Regions from separate parts of the Spirillospora sp. NPDC052242 genome, predicted to be linked through region 2. Evidence: riboswitches for the same ligand, from Rfam matches in the RefSeq annotation. Region 2 holds a riboswitch; each other region holds the start of a gene.
What was found. Region 2 has a riboswitch for cyclic di-AMP ahead of AB0L25_RS21975 (CHAP domain-containing protein). Riboswitches for the same ligand answer to the same signal wherever they lie in the genome.
Positions count from the first base shown of each region.

Region 1: another riboswitch for cyclic di-AMP. It lies ahead of AB0L25_RS18800 (CHAP domain-containing protein); the one in region 2 lies ahead of AB0L25_RS21975 (CHAP domain-containing protein).
Region 3: another riboswitch for cyclic di-AMP. It lies ahead of AB0L25_RS26170 (M15 family metallopeptidase); the one in region 2 lies ahead of AB0L25_RS21975 (CHAP domain-containing protein).

Region 1 covers NZ_JBFAUZ010000021.1:68,589-73,292, forward strand. The annotation lists gene AB0L25_RS18785 (GntP family permease) at 1-509, shown strand, start outside; gene AB0L25_RS18790 (FadR/GntR family transcriptional regulator) at 532-1,236, opposite strand; gene AB0L25_RS18795 (TetR/AcrR family transcriptional regulator) at 1,350-1,970, shown strand; gene AB0L25_RS18800 (CHAP domain-containing protein) at 2,059-2,844, opposite strand; cyclic di-AMP (ydaO/yuaA leader) riboswitch at 2,890-3,017, opposite strand; gene nhaA (Na+/H+ antiporter NhaA) at 3,543-4,704, opposite strand, start outside.
Region 2 covers NZ_JBFAUZ010000026.1:51,979-56,682, reverse strand. The annotation lists gene AB0L25_RS21980 (CDP-glycerol glycerophosphotransferase family protein) at 1-1,293, opposite strand, end outside; gene AB0L25_RS21975 (CHAP domain-containing protein) at 1,456-2,271, opposite strand; cyclic di-AMP (ydaO/yuaA leader) riboswitch at 2,284-2,437, opposite strand; gene AB0L25_RS21970 (PP2C family protein-serine/threonine phosphatase) at 2,885-4,704, opposite strand, start outside.
Region 3 covers NZ_JBFAUZ010000034.1:35,422-40,125, reverse strand. The annotation lists gene AB0L25_RS26180 (oxygenase MpaB family protein) at 1-929, opposite strand, end outside; gene AB0L25_RS26175 (TetR/AcrR family transcriptional regulator) at 1,024-1,641, shown strand; cyclic di-AMP (ydaO/yuaA leader) riboswitch at 1,778-1,955, shown strand; gene AB0L25_RS26170 (M15 family metallopeptidase) at 1,959-2,603, shown strand; gene AB0L25_RS26165 (TetR/AcrR family transcriptional regulator) at 2,736-3,419, shown strand; gene AB0L25_RS26160 (SAM-dependent methyltransferase) at 3,444-4,241, opposite strand; gene AB0L25_RS26155 (hypothetical protein) at 4,417-4,704, shown strand, end outside.

The DNA of each region.
Region 1 (4,704 bases), on a different contig from region 2:
CCGCGATCCTGGTGCTCGGCCGCCCCAACGCGTCGATGGCGACCGTCAGCGGGATCGTCGACCAGGCCCTCGGGCCGGTGTGCGCGATCATCCTGATCACCGGCGCGGGCGGCATGTTCGGCGGGGTGCTGGAGCTCAGCGGCATCGGCGACGCGCTGAGCGGGAGCCTGTCCGACCTCGGCATCTCCCTGATCCTGCAGGCGTTCATCATCGCGACCCTGCTGCGCGTCGCGCAGGGCTCGGCCACCGTCGCGCTGACCACGACCGGCGGGCTGATCGCCGGGGCGGTCGCGGACGCCGGCCTCGGCGACGTCAAGCTGGTCCTGCTCGTGGTCGCCATCGCGGCGGGCGCGACCGTCCTGTCGCACGTGAACGACTCGGGCTTCTGGCTGGTGAGCCGCCTGTTCGGGATGGACGAGAAGACCACGCTCAAGACCTGGACCGTCCTGGAGACGACGCTCGGCCTGTCGGTGTTCGCGATCGCCTCGCTTCTTTGGCTGGTCGTCTAGTTCCGGTGGGGGCGGGCGCCGGTCAGGACGGGGCGCCGTGGCCGCCCAGCCGGCCCATCTCGTCGGCGACCTCGACGCAGATCGCGGTCATCGCGGCCCGCGCCACCTCGGACTCGCGGCCGGCGACGGCCTCGGCCACCACGAGGTGGAGCCGGCGCGCCTCCGGCTTGGGCCGCGCCGGCATCAGCCGGTGCCGCGTGCGCCCGCGCAGCACCTCCTCCACGACGTGGGCGAGACCGGCGAACATCACGTTCCCCGACGCCTCGAGCAGCAGCCGGTGGTAGGCGATGTCGTGCTCGAGGAACGTGGCCAGGTCGCCGGCCGCGCCCGCCGTCTCCATCGCCGCCCCGAGCTCGACGATCCGGTCCCGCTGCCGGGCGTCCGCGTACCGGGCGGCCAGCGCGGCGGCGGGCGGCTCGATCGCGGTGCGCAGCTGCGAGAGCTGGTGCAGGTGGACGTCCCGTTCCGGCCCGCCGAGCCGCCACCTGATCACGGCGCGGTCGAAGGAGTCCCACTCGTCCTCCGGCAGGACGGTGACGCCGGTGCGGCGGCGGCTGGCGACCAGCCGCATCGACGCGAGCACCTGCACCGCCTCCCGGGCGACCGTCCGGGAGACGCCGAACTCCTGCTGCACCCACTCCAGGTTGACCTTCGACCCCGGCTCGAGCGCCCCCGAGATGATCAGCGGTCCGAGCTTGGCGAGGACCTCCTCGTGCAGGGTCGGCATGCCCGCCAGCGTACCCGCGGGCGGCGCGGCGCCCCGGCCGCGATGTGGCCGTCCCGGGGCCGGCCGGTGGAGAGTGTGGGGGTCCCGTGCCGATCGGATGGAGGGGGAACGCCATGGCCTCTCGGACGCCCCGCGGCCCGTACGCGAAGTCGGCGGCGATCCGGCGCCGCGTGCTGGAGGCGTGCGTGGACGCCTTCGCGCAGACCGGCTTCTACGGCGCCACGATGAAGGACGTCGCCAAGCGCGCCGGCATCAGCTACACCGGGCTGCTGCACCACTTCCCCCGCAAGGAGGACCTGCTGCTCGCGGTGCTGGAGTTCCGCGGCGAACGCAGCGCCGGCCTGCTGGCGGCGGCCGGCGGGCGCGACCCCGCCGGGGAGCCGCTGCAGGCGCTGCGGGGCATGCTCGCGGTGGCGGCCGACAACGCGCACAGCCCGGGCCTGCTGGAGCTGCACTGCGTGATCTCGGGCGAGGCGACGTCGCCGCACCATCCCGCGCACGCCTACTACGCCGACCGCTACGGCAGGCTCCGCCGCTTCTTCACGGCCGCCTTCACCGCCCTGGACGAACGCGGCGAACTGCACTCGCGGCTTCCGCCGGAGACCCTCGCCACCATGACGATCGCCCTGCTCAACGGCCTGCAGGCCCAGTGGCTCTACGACCGCGAGACCGTCGACGTCCAGGACGGCCTGCGCGCGTTCCTGGCGTCCGTCGTCCCCGCGCTGGACGGGTGACCCGGCACCGCGCCCGGGTCCGGGGGCCGTCCGGAGACGCCGAAGGCGCCCGGCGGGATGCCGGGCGCCTTCGGGCGTGATCGGGGGATCAGGCGTAGTCGGGGTAGCCGTAGCCGACGACCTGGCCCTTGTCGCGGGTCTTCTCCTGGACGGAGTTGTCGACGTTGCCCTCGATGGTGCTGATGGTGCCGTCGCCGTTGTCCTTCTCGACGATGCCGACGTGGTCGATGGCGCCGATGTCGCCGCCGGAGCCCGCGCTCCAGTCGTAGAAGACGACCGCGCCGGGCTTGGCCTTCTGGCCCCAGCGGCCCTCGTCCTTGAACCAGCTCGCGTGCTGGACGGTGTAGGCGTCCCAGCCCATGTTCTTGACGCCGGTCTGCGAGCCGAGCCAGGACACGAACATGTCGCACCACTGGGCGCCCTTGTAGGCGTCGACGGAGAAGCCGCCGTCGCGGGCCGCGGTCGCCTCGGCGTGCGGCGTCGAGACGTACCAGTCGTGGAACTTGGTCATGTCGCCCGGGCCCTCCTCCTGGATGCCGACCTGCTCCTTGGCCAGGTCGATCACCTCGGACGCCTCGACGGCGCGCGGCGGGACCTTCCAGCCCTCGGCCTTGGCCTCGGCCGCGGTCATCGCGCCCGACGCCTCCGTCTTCGCGGAGTTCTGCGCCACCGCGACGGCGCCGCCGCCGGCCGCGCCGTGCGCCTCGGTGGCCGCGTCGGCCCCGCCGAGCGGGTGGAACGTGGCGAGCCCGACGGTGCCGGCCAGCACCGCGCCGACGGCGACGCCGACGGCCCGCTCCTCCGCGCTCAGCCGCTTGACGGCCGCGACGGGGGCCAGCCGCTGCACGGCGGACTGAGGGTTGAGACGCTTCACGGACTCGCTAATACGATCGAAACGACCGGTCATGCAGGGAATCTCCTTGTCTCCCATGGCGCCTACCGGGTTAGCTGACGGATTCGGGCATGGAAGAGCCCTACGGCGCGCTCGGGACGCGCCGATTCACCCCTGGTACTCGGGTCCCCGGCTCCGCTCGGCCCTCAGGGCCTCGTGCGGACTCGGCCTGCGCGCCGCGATACGGCGCTGGATTGTCAGATTTCGCTGAGCGATGGCTCTGGGATTTTCTGAGCGACTGCTCTGGAAGAGGCGCGCGTTCCTGGCGCGCGTCGCGTGCGTGATCCGCTCCGCGACGACGGCCGCATCCCTGGCACGGCCGACCGCAGCATTCGAACTGCTGCGAGGTTCAGGTTGAAGGTACCAACCATCCCCAGGAAAGCAAACCCGACCAAAAGCGATCTTTTCCCTGGTCAAGCAGCTTCCAAGGACTTACCAACACCCACCCGCAGGATGTTCTTCCCGATCTTTTCCCACCCGCCCCGATCCGCCCGGACACGGCCCGTTCCGCCCGCCTCCGCCGCCGTCCGGACGCGCGCAGGAGCCCGCGCAAACCGGGCCGACCGGGCGCTCCGACATCCCACGGATCACCGGAGGGCGTGTGACGGAGAGCACCACGGCCGAGCCGCGCGGCGGGCACGCGGTCCGGCGCCGGTGACGCCCCTCACCCCGCCGGCCCGTCAGCCGGTGAGGGCGGCGCGCTCGCGGGCGGCGCGGATCGCGGCGGACAGGCTCGCGATGTCGTAGGCGCCGTGGTGCCGACGCCCGTTGACGAAGAAGGTGGGTGTGCCCGCGACGGTGCTGAGGTCGGCCGACTCGACGTCCGCGGCGACGCGGGCGACGCCGGCGCGGGCGGCCATGTCCCGGTCGAAGCGGGCGACGTCCAGGCCGATGCGGGCCGCGTGCGCGCGCAGGTCGCCGGCGCGCAGGGCGCCCTGGTGGGCGAGCAGCGCGTCGTGCATCTCCCAGAAGCGGCCCTGGCGCGCGGCGGCCTCCGCGGCCTCGGCGGCGAGCTGCGCGTGGATGTGGACGTCGGTCAGCGGGAGGTGCCGCCAGACGTAGCGCACGTCGTCCCCGAACTCCGCGAGGAGTTCGCGGACGACGGGTTCGGCGCGCCCGCAGTAGGGGCACTCGTAGTCGCCGTACTCGACCATCGTCACCGGGGCGTGCCGCGGTCCGCGCACGTGATCGTGGTCGGGGTCGACGGGCACGGCCAGGTCGACGATCGCCTCCGCCTTCCCCAGCAGCGCGCGGAGCCGCGGCTCGGGCGGCAGGACGGCGATCACGGCGGTGACGAGCCGGGACGTCAGGAACGCGAGCACGAGCGTGCTCAAAATGCCGATCTTGGCGTCGTCCAGGTGCTCGCCGTGGAAGGCGTGCGTCGCGATGAGGAGGGAGACGGTGAACCCGGCCGCGGACAGCGTGCCGCCCGCGGTCAGCGCTCCCCAGCCGATCGGGATCCGGATGCGCCCGCGGGACGCGGCGGTGGTCAGCGCGGCCGCGGCGACGACGCCGAGCGGCTTGCCGACGCCGTACCCGATGAGCACGCCGAGGGTCACGGGCGAGGTGAAGGCCCGCGCCAGCTCCCCGCCGCCGACGTCGATCCCGGCGTTGGCCAGCGCGAACACCGGGACGATCACGTAGCTCGTCCACGGGTGGTACATGCGCTGCAGGCGGTCGTTCGGGGAGATCGCCGACGCGATGCGGGCGCGCACGTCCCGTCCGAGTTCGGGGGTGGGCTGCTCGCGGAACAGCCGGAACAGCCCGCTGGCCTGCTCCAGGTCGGCGCGCTGCGCCGGGTGGGCGTAGGTGAGCAGCCCCATGGCCAGCCCGGTCACGATC
Region 2 (4,704 bases):
CCGCCCGCGGCGGTCCCGGAACACCAGCACGGCCGACAGGTCGGCGTCCGGCGGCACCCGGCCGAGCGGGTTCAGGACGTACCCGGCGATGCGGGCGCAGCCGTCCCGGACCTCCAGCCGCGTCACCGTGTTGCCCGGGCACAGTTCCCGCAGCGGCCGCAGGTGGAAGCCGAACCCGGTGACGTCCAGCACGCGCCGCCCGAGCCCCCCGCGCGGCGGGCGCGCGCCCCAGTAGACGCGGCCGTCCCGCTCCGCCAGCGGCGCGCCCAGCACGGGATGCTCGGGACGGTGCTCGGCCGCGGCCAGCGCCGCCGCGTGATCGCCCTCGCGGATCAGGTACGCGGCGACCGCCGCCATCGGGTTGGCGTCCTCGAACGACCGCGGGTCCAGCTCGGCGAGGTAGCCCGCCGCCAGGTCGAGGAACCGCGCCCGGTGGCCGGGGTCGCGGCCGCGCAGCTCCCGCAGGTACAGCAGCAGGTCATGGTTGAGGAACTTGACGTCCTTGGCGCGCTTCAGCCCGTGGGCGCCGCGGAGCGCGAACAGCATGTCGATGCGGCGGTGGATCTCCAGCCGGTCCGCGAAGTTGGCCAGCTCGGCGCGCCGGTTGGAGATCGACGGGCCCGCCGCGGCGTCCTTGACCAGCCAGTTGTAGACGCGGTGCGGGATCAGCGCGGTCCGCCGGGCCGCCAGGTACGCCTCGGCGGTGAACAGCAGGTCCTCGTAGTGGAGGCGCTCGACGAACCGCAGCCCGTGCTCGTCCAGGAACTCCCTGCGGTACGCCTTGTTCGTGGACAGCGTGTCGTACAGCAGATCGGGGTTCTCGCTGAGCGAACCGTAGACGGCGCTGCGCTCGTACAGCCATGGATACCAGGGACGCGTGCGGTTCTTCGCGTCCGGCGGCCGGTTCAGGAACACCCTCGTGCACAGCCCCGAGACCAGGTCGGCGCCGGTCTCCTCGCCCGCGGCGACCAGGTTGAGGCACGCGTGCCGGTCCAGCAGGTCGTCGCTGTCGAGGAACATGACGAACCGGCCGTCCGAACGCTCCACCCCGGTGTTGCGCGGACGGCCGCACCCCCCGGAGTTCACCGGCAGGTGCACGGCCCGGACCCGGCCCGGATGCGCGGCGGCGAGGCGTTCCGCGACGTCCCCGGTGCGGTCGGTGCTCGCGTCGTTCACGATCACCGTCTCCACGGAGCGCAGCGACTGCGCCAGCGTCGAGGCGACCGCCCGGGGCAGCCGCCGCGCGTCGTTGTAGGCGATCACCACCACACTGACATCCGGGCGCACCCGCATGGGCCTCCCTCCGCTACGCCGCGTGCCAGGGATTCCTTTCCAGGAACGGCGGAGGGAGGTCCAAGCGCGACCAAAGCCTGTCAATGGTTCGCATTACCGTGGGGACGCCGAAGGCGCCCGGCGGAGCGCCGGGCGCCTTCGTGATCGGCCGGTGCCGGTCGATCAGGCGTACTCGGGGTAGCCGTAGCCCACGATCTGGCCCTTGTCCCGGACCCTCTCCTCGACGGCGTTGTTGCTGTTGCCCTCGATGGTGCTGACGGTGCCGTCGCCGTTGTCCTTCTCGACGATCCCGACGTGGTCGATGTCGCCGATGGAGCCGTCCGAACCGGCGCCCCAGTCGAAGAACACGATCGCGCCCGGCTTGGCCTTCTGGCCCCAGCGGCCCTGGTCCTCGAACCACTTGGCGTGCGACACGGTGTAGGCGTCCCAGCCCATGCCCTTGACGCCGGTCTGCGCGCCGAGCCACGAGACGAACATGTCGCACCAGGCGGCGCCGTCGTAGGCGTCCACCGAGAAGCCGCCGCTGCTGGCGGCCTGCTCGGCGCGCGGCGTCGAGGTCCACCACTCGTGGAACTTGGTCATGTTGCCCGGGCCCTCTTCCTCGATGCCGACCTGCTCCTTGGCCAGGTCGATCACCTCGGACGCCTCGACGGCGCGCGGCGGCACCTTCCAGCCCTGGGCCTTGGCCTCGGCGAGGCTCATCGTCGACGCCGACTCGGCCTTCTCCGCGGTGTGCGTGACGGCCGCGGCCTTCTGGACGGTCGTGCTCGCGGCCTCGGTGGCCGCGCTCGCCCCGGCCATGGGGTTGAACACCGACAGCCCGACGGCGCCGGCCAGCACCGCGCCGACGGCGACGCCGACGGCCCGGTCCTCCGGGGTCATGCGCTTGATCGCGAGTTCGGGGGCCAGCCGCTTGACCGCGGACTGGGGGTTGAGGCGCTTCACGGACTCGGAAAGTCGATCGAAACGACCGGTCATGCAGGGAATCTCCTTGTCTCCCATGACGCCTACCGGGTTAGCTGACGGATTCGGGCATGGAAGAGCCCTACGGCGCGCTCGGGACGCGCCGATTCACCCCTGGAACTTGGGTCCCCGGCTCCGCTGCGGCCCTCGTGGACCTGTGCGGACTCGGCCTTCACGCCGCGCGTGCGGCGCTGGATTGTCGGATTTCTCTGAGCGACTGCTCTGAGGGGCGCGCGTGCATGGCGCGCGTCGCGTGCGTGGACCGCTCCGCGACCGGCGGCCGCGCCCCTGGCACGGCCGGTACAACGCGTGGATCGCGCTGCGAGATTCGGGTTGAAGGTACCAACCATCTCCGCGAAAGCAAACCAGGCCAAAATTGATCTTTTCCCTGGTCAAGTGGCTTTCAAGGACATCCCAACACCCACCCGCAGGATGTTCTTCCCGATCTTTACCGGCGGTCCCGGAACCCTTTCTCCACGGGGCCTACGGCGCACCGCCCCCGAACCCGCCCGAAGATCGACGGGACGGCCGGCGCGACGGCTCATCGCCGCCCACCGGCCGTCCCCGGCCCCACATCGTGTGCCCTAAGTCACATCACCGTATCGACGCAGGTCAGAGGCGGCGTCCGTCACTCGACCCGCAGCGCGAACAGGGTCGTGTCGTCCGCCGCCCGGTCGTGCTCCATCCGCGCCAGCACCTCGTCCAGCGCCACCTCCGGACGCCCCGAGCCCTCTTCGAGGATCCGCGTGAGCCGCTCGATGCGCTCGTCCAGGTCCGCGTCCCGCCGCTCCACCAGGCCGTCCGTGTACAGGAAGACCATGTCGCCCCGCACCAGCGGAGTCTTGATCGTCGTGTACTCCCAGCCCGGCATCGCGCCGAGCATCGGATCCCGGACGACCTCGAGCGGCGCGGCATGTCCGTCCCGCACGAGGATCGGCGGCGGATGCCCCGCGCACGTCCACTCCATGACGCCCCGGTCCGGATCGAAATGCCCCACGATCGCGGTGCCGGTCGCGGGCGGGTCCATCGTCCCCACCAGCTCGTTCAGCCAGCCCACCAGCCGGCCCGCCGGCTCCCCGGTGAACGCGAGCCCCAGCAGCCCGTTCCGCGTCCGGGCCATCGCGGCCGCCGCGGGCAGCCCGTGCCCCGCCGCGTCCCCGATCGCGAACAGGCCCCGTCCGTCCGGCAGCCCCCGCGTCGCGAACCAGTCGCCGCCGATCCGCGCCGCGCTCTCCGCCGCGAGGCTGCGCAGCGCGATCCGCACCCCCGGCAGCCGCTCCACCTCGCCCTCGTCCGGCAGGATCGCCCGCCGCAGCGTCACCGCGACCCGCCGCTCCTGCGCCGTCCGCGCCTGCTGCTTGAGCATCTGCCGCCGCGTGTCCGCCAGCGCCCGCTCCACGCCCCGCCGCCGCGTGATGTCCTGCGACACGATGTTCACCGACACCGGCAGGCCCGCGTCGTCCAGAACCGGCTCGGCGAACAGCCACAGGTGCCGCGGCCTCCCGTCCGCCCCGATCACCCGGTGCTCGGCCTCCACCGGTTCCCGCCGCGAGAACAGCGTCTGCAGGGCCTCCTCCACCAGCGGCAGATCGTCGTCGGCCACCACCTTCGGCAGATCGTGCGGCATCGGCGGCACCTCGTCCGGCGACAGCCCGTAGTTCGCGAGCATCTGCGGCGTCCACTCCGCCTCGCCCGTCACCAGGTCCCACTCCCCGAACCCCAGCTGCGCGAGCCGCTCGACCCGCTCCAACCTCCTCGCCAGCCGATCCTCCCGGCTGTGGTACCGCCAGACGACGCACACCCCCGTCGGCACCTGCACGCACCGGACGCTCATCCGCGACGTCCGCGACAGCCCGCTCTGCGCCGTCGTGTACGAGATCGACCCCCGCTCCAGCGTCCCCGCACCCCCGAGAACCCCCACGTACTCCTCGAACAGCCCCGTCAACGCCGCACCCGGGTCCGTCTGCAGCAGCCGACGTCCCGTCAGCTTCTCGGCACCCCGACCGAACAGATCCCTCGCCTGCTCGTTCAACTGCGCGTACAGGAAGTCCGCGACATTCCCCTCGGGCCCTCGCACCGGCACGAGATGCGCCGCCGAGTCCAACGCGCCGTCCAGCACGGCCCGCGCCACGGGATCGTCCGGCAACTCCGCGAGGATCTCCCGATCGCCCCCGGTGTCCTCCGCGGTGACCCGCCGCAGCACGTCCTCGGCCTCCGACACCACCGCCCGCCGCGTCCGCGCCACCTCCGCCCGCGGCGCCCGCCGCGCCGCCGCGACGGCCTCCGCCGACCCGGCCCCGACGTCCTTGACCACCAGCGCCGCCGCCTCGGCGAGCTCCATGTCCAGGTCGCGCGCGAGCCAGATCAGATGCTGCAGCGCCTCCCCGGGCGGCACCCCGAGCCTCCGCGCCAGCACGACCCGCGCCTCGGCCAGGATCGCGCGGTCAT
Region 3 (4,704 bases), on a different contig from region 2:
GCGAGGACCTTGCGCAGCTTCTCCTGCGCCCGCGCCGCCTCCCGCGCCCGGTAGGCGATCGGCATGTACCGGAGCCGTTCGGGCAGCAGCGGCGTGCCGCGGCCGATGACCGCCCCGACGGCGCGCAGGCGGCGCTCGTCCGCGGCCGTCCAGGAGAGGCCGAGCTTGGCGCGGGCGGCGGGCGGCAGCGTGCCGACCGTGACGAGCCGGCCGAGCCTGCCCCCGACGAGGCTCAGCGGCGCCACCACCGGCCGCAGCCGCGCCGGGACGTTCGGGGGGACCTTGTCCATGCTGTCCAGGACTTCGAGCGCGACCCGGTGCGGGACGAGCGTGTTCTCGACCATGTCGTCGAAGTAGTCCCAGTAGTCGGCGATCGTCGCCGGGAACATCCGCTCGGGCACCCGCAGGATGCGGCCGAGGTCGAGGAACTCCTCGTAGACCTGCTTCTGCTCCTCGTCGCTCATCGGCTCCGGCGCGAAGTAGCGGGACGCGGTGACCGCGGCGTAGAAGCCGGTCAGGTGCACCCACGCCCACGGCTCCGCGGACAGCGCGTGGTGCCGGTTCCCGTCCTCGTCGACCGCGCTGAGCGGCTTGTGCATCTCCCGGAGGCGGCGGCCCTCGTCGATGGCCTCCTGCCCGCCGTAGACCCAGGTCTGCACCGACGCGAAGCTGCGCATGGCGCGTCCGACCGGGTCGGTGCGGAAGCTCGACAGGCGGTCCACCACGGTGCCGATCGCCGGATGCATGGACTGCAGGATGAAGACGCTGTTGCCGGCCACCGCCGAGCTGTACAGGCCCATCGTGTCCCACAGGATCGAGCCCGGCCCGAAGGGGACCGGTTCCCGGACGTTCTCCCGGGCCGGGACGATCTGCCCGGTCGCCGTCTGCCCGGTCGCCGTCTGCCCGGTCGTCATCTCCTCGGTCGTCATCTCCTCGTCATTCCTTCCGCGCACAGGGGGCTACGGGATAAGTTGAACGCGAATAAGCAGTCGCTTACAAGTCGCGTTCGCTGTGAGGTGCCGCATGAGCCGCCCACCTGGACTGACGCCCCGCAGAATCCCCCGGCAGGACCGCTCGCGCCGCACGGTCGAGGCGATCCTGGACGCCGCCACTCGCGTTCTCGCCGAGCGCGGGTACGACGGCGCGTCCACCAACCGCATCGCCGCGGCCGCGGGGATCAGCAACGGATCGCTCTACCAGTACTTCCCGAACAAGGACGCCATCATGGTCGCGGTGGTCGACCGGTTCGCCGACCACCTCACCGAGCGGCTCGGCGCCCAGATCGACGCCACGATGACCGAGCCGTGGCCGGTCGCCGGCCGCGCCCTCCTGGACGTCCAGATCCGGCTCTTCGAGGAGCACGCCGACCTGCTGCGCATCATCGTCGAGCAGATCCCGCGGCTCGGCCCGTTCGACAAGCTCGCGGGGCTGCAGCGGCGGCTGACCGACCTGGTCCGCGTCCAGCTGCTGCTGAACCGGGCCGACTTCCGCGAGGACCTGGACGTCGACACGACGCTGTGGATGCTGACCGAGATCGTCGGCTCGGTCTCGGTGCGGTACGTGCTCGACCGTCCGGCCGTCCCGCACGAGCGCATGGTGGACGAGCTCGCCGACCTGGTCATCGGCTACCTGCGGGGCTGACCGCGGCCGGGGCGGACTTGGCCTCCCCTTTGCGGTCTTTTGGGGCTTTGGTACCGTCATGCCCACATTGGCGCCCGGAGGGGCGCCCGGATCATCGATCAGTGTCCGCGTCACCCGGCACGCGTGCGTGCGGGTGGCGGCGGCGACGCCGAGTCCGCGTCCGCGCGGAGCCGGGGAACCAGCGCGATCGACGCCCGGACCGGCCGGTCCGCGTCGCTTCGCAGGGGTGAATCGACGCCTCGCCACGAGGCGTCGTAGGGCGTCTTCCATGCCCGAATCCGTCAGCTAACCCGGTAGGCGGCATGGAAGGAGCAGTCGTGACAGGTCGGCACGTCATCAAGACCAAATTCTCCGCCCCGCTGGCCGGGATGGCCCTCGCGGGCATCTTCGCCGGATCCCTCGGGCTGGCGTCCGCGGGCGGCGGCGAGGACCCCGGCGGCGGACCGCGAGCCGCGGCGCTCTCGGCGAACCACGCCGCGCCGTCGGCGGCTCCCAAGGAGCGCGAGAGCGGACCCCCGAAGCTCCCGGCCGACTGCAAGCCGGAGGAGGCCGCCGAGCTCGAGTACGACAACGGCCGCATCCCGGACGAGGAGCTGTGCCCGCTTCCGCAGGAGGACGAGTCGCTCCGGGCCGACGCGGCCGCGGCGTTCTACAAGCTGAACGCCGCCTACCACGAGCGGTTCGGCGAGGAGATGTGCGTCCGCAGCTCCTACCGGAGCTACGAGCGGCAGGAAGAGCTGTACGAGAGCATGCCCGCGGGCATGGCGGCGGCCCCCGGCAACAGCAAGCACGGCCTCGGCATCGCCGCCGACCTGTGCGGCGGCGTCGAGGAAGAGGGCACGCCGCAGTTCGAGTGGCTGGAGGACAACGCCGAGGACTACGGCTGGATCCACCCGGACTGGGCCTACAGCAACCCGTACGAGCCCTGGCACTGGGAGTTCGACGTCGGCCAGGACGACTGACGTCCCCCCGGCGCCCCGGCGGGCTCCGAACGTCCGGGGGCGGGCGGCCCCTCCGCTCGTCCCCGGGCGCCACGGGTCGGCGTCGCGGTCGGCGTTGCGCCCCGCCCCGACCGGTGCAAGAATCCGATTCGTGTGAGCGAGAATCAAGTTTCCGGCCGGTCGGACGACGTCGCGAGCCGCATCGCCCGGCGCACCCTGGCCAAGCGGGGCGAGGTCTACGCCGGGGAGGTGCGCCGCCTCCTCGACGCCGCGCTCGAGGTGATGCGGGAGCGCGGCACCGCGTCGCGCCCGCGCGTCGCCGACATCGTGGGCGCCGCGGGACTGTCCAACGAGGCGTTCTACCGGCACTTCCGCTCGAAGGACGCGCTGGTCGCCGCGCTGCTCGAGGACGGGACCGAACGCCTGCACGGCTACGTCGCGCACCAGATGGCCAAGGAGCCGACCCCGCAGGGGCAGGTGCGCGCCTGGGTCGGCGGGGTGTTCACCCAGGCCCGGGAGGAGATCGCCGCCACGACCCGCGCGGTCCTGTGGAACGCCGGGGCGCTCAGCGAACTGGCCGGGTCCAAGCCGCCCGTCGCCAGCGGCCGCCTCGCCGAACTGCTGCCCGGGCCGTTCCGCGAACTGGGCAGCGTCGACCCCCTCCTGGACGCCTCGCTCGCCGCGCACGCGACCTTCGGCCTGCTGGCGGACTACGTGTGGGGCGGCACCGAGCCCACGGACGGCGACGTGGAGCGCGTCACGGCGTTCTGCCTCCGCGCGATCACACCGGCGGACACCGGAGCGGAGGACGGGAACGCCCGCCCGCGGGAACGGTGAGGCCCGGGCCCCGCTACGGTCGGGTCACCTCTCGGGCTTGCGGGCGACCCCGCAGGCTCCCAGGTTCTCGATCTCGTCGCCGGGCTCCTTCTCGGCCGGGTCCAGTTCGGGGCGCCAGCGGAACGGGTCGACCAGGCCGGGCTCCAGCAGCTCGAAATCGGCGAACAGCGCGGTGATCTCGTCCCGGTCCCGCAGCGTCCCCAGGCCCATCGTGCCCTGGTACGCGGCCGCGACGTCCTGGAGAGCCGGGAGCACGTGGCTGATCGTGAGGAAGCTGCCCGGGACGAGCCGGTCGCGGAGGCGGGCCAGCAGCTCGGCGGGCTTGGGGTCGGGCAGGAAGTGGAACAGGGCCAGCGCGCTCACCGCGACCGGCTCGCCGAAGTCGAGCGTCCGGGCCGCCTCCTGCAGGATGCGGTCGATGTCGACGACGTCGGAGTCGATGTAGGCGGTCGCGCCCTCGGGACGGCTGGTCAGCAGCGCGCGGGCGTGGGCGAGCACGATCGGGTCGTTGTCGACGTACACCACGCGGGACTCGGGGGCCACGCCCTGCGCGACCTCGTGCAGGTTGGGCGAGGTCGGCAGTCCGGTGCCGAGGTCGAGGAACTGGCGGACGCCGTGCTCGCCCGCGAGCACGGCGACGGAGCGGGCCAGGAACCTGCGGTTGGCGAGCGCCAGCGGCCGCAGCTGCGGGCAGATCTTCAGCACCTGCCCGCCGAACGCGCGGTCGGCCGCGAAGTGGTCTTTGCCGCCGAGGTAGAAGTCGTAGACCCGGGCCGGGTGCGGCTCGTCGGTGCGCAGGTCCGCCGGGGGGTTCTCGGTCATGGAGGTCGCTTCCTAGCGGGGAGCCGGTGTGATCATTTACTTGCAGCGTAGCGGCGAACCGGCCCTTTGGACCTGTTCGGACGAAACTCGTCCGCGACCGCCCGCGTACCACTGCACCGGCGAGCGCGCGGCCGCCCCGATGTTCATGATCCGCTCCGCAGGGTAGCCCCGGGGCATGACCGCACGGACGATCCGGAGCGCCGCCGCGCTCCTGGCGATCGTCCTGCCGGCGGCCGGCTGCGCGGCGGCAGACGAGGAGGACGACGTCGCGCGTACCGCCGTCGGCATGGTGCGGGCCGCGCAGACCGGCGACGGCCGGGCGGCGTGCGCCGCGCTCGTCCCGCGGGCGGTCGACGGCCTGGAGACGGCCGGCGCCCGGTGCGACCGGCAGATCGTGCGGCTGGGCCTGTCGGGGAACGAGGCCGGCGCGGTCGAGGTCTGGGGCGACCGGGCGCGGGCGCGC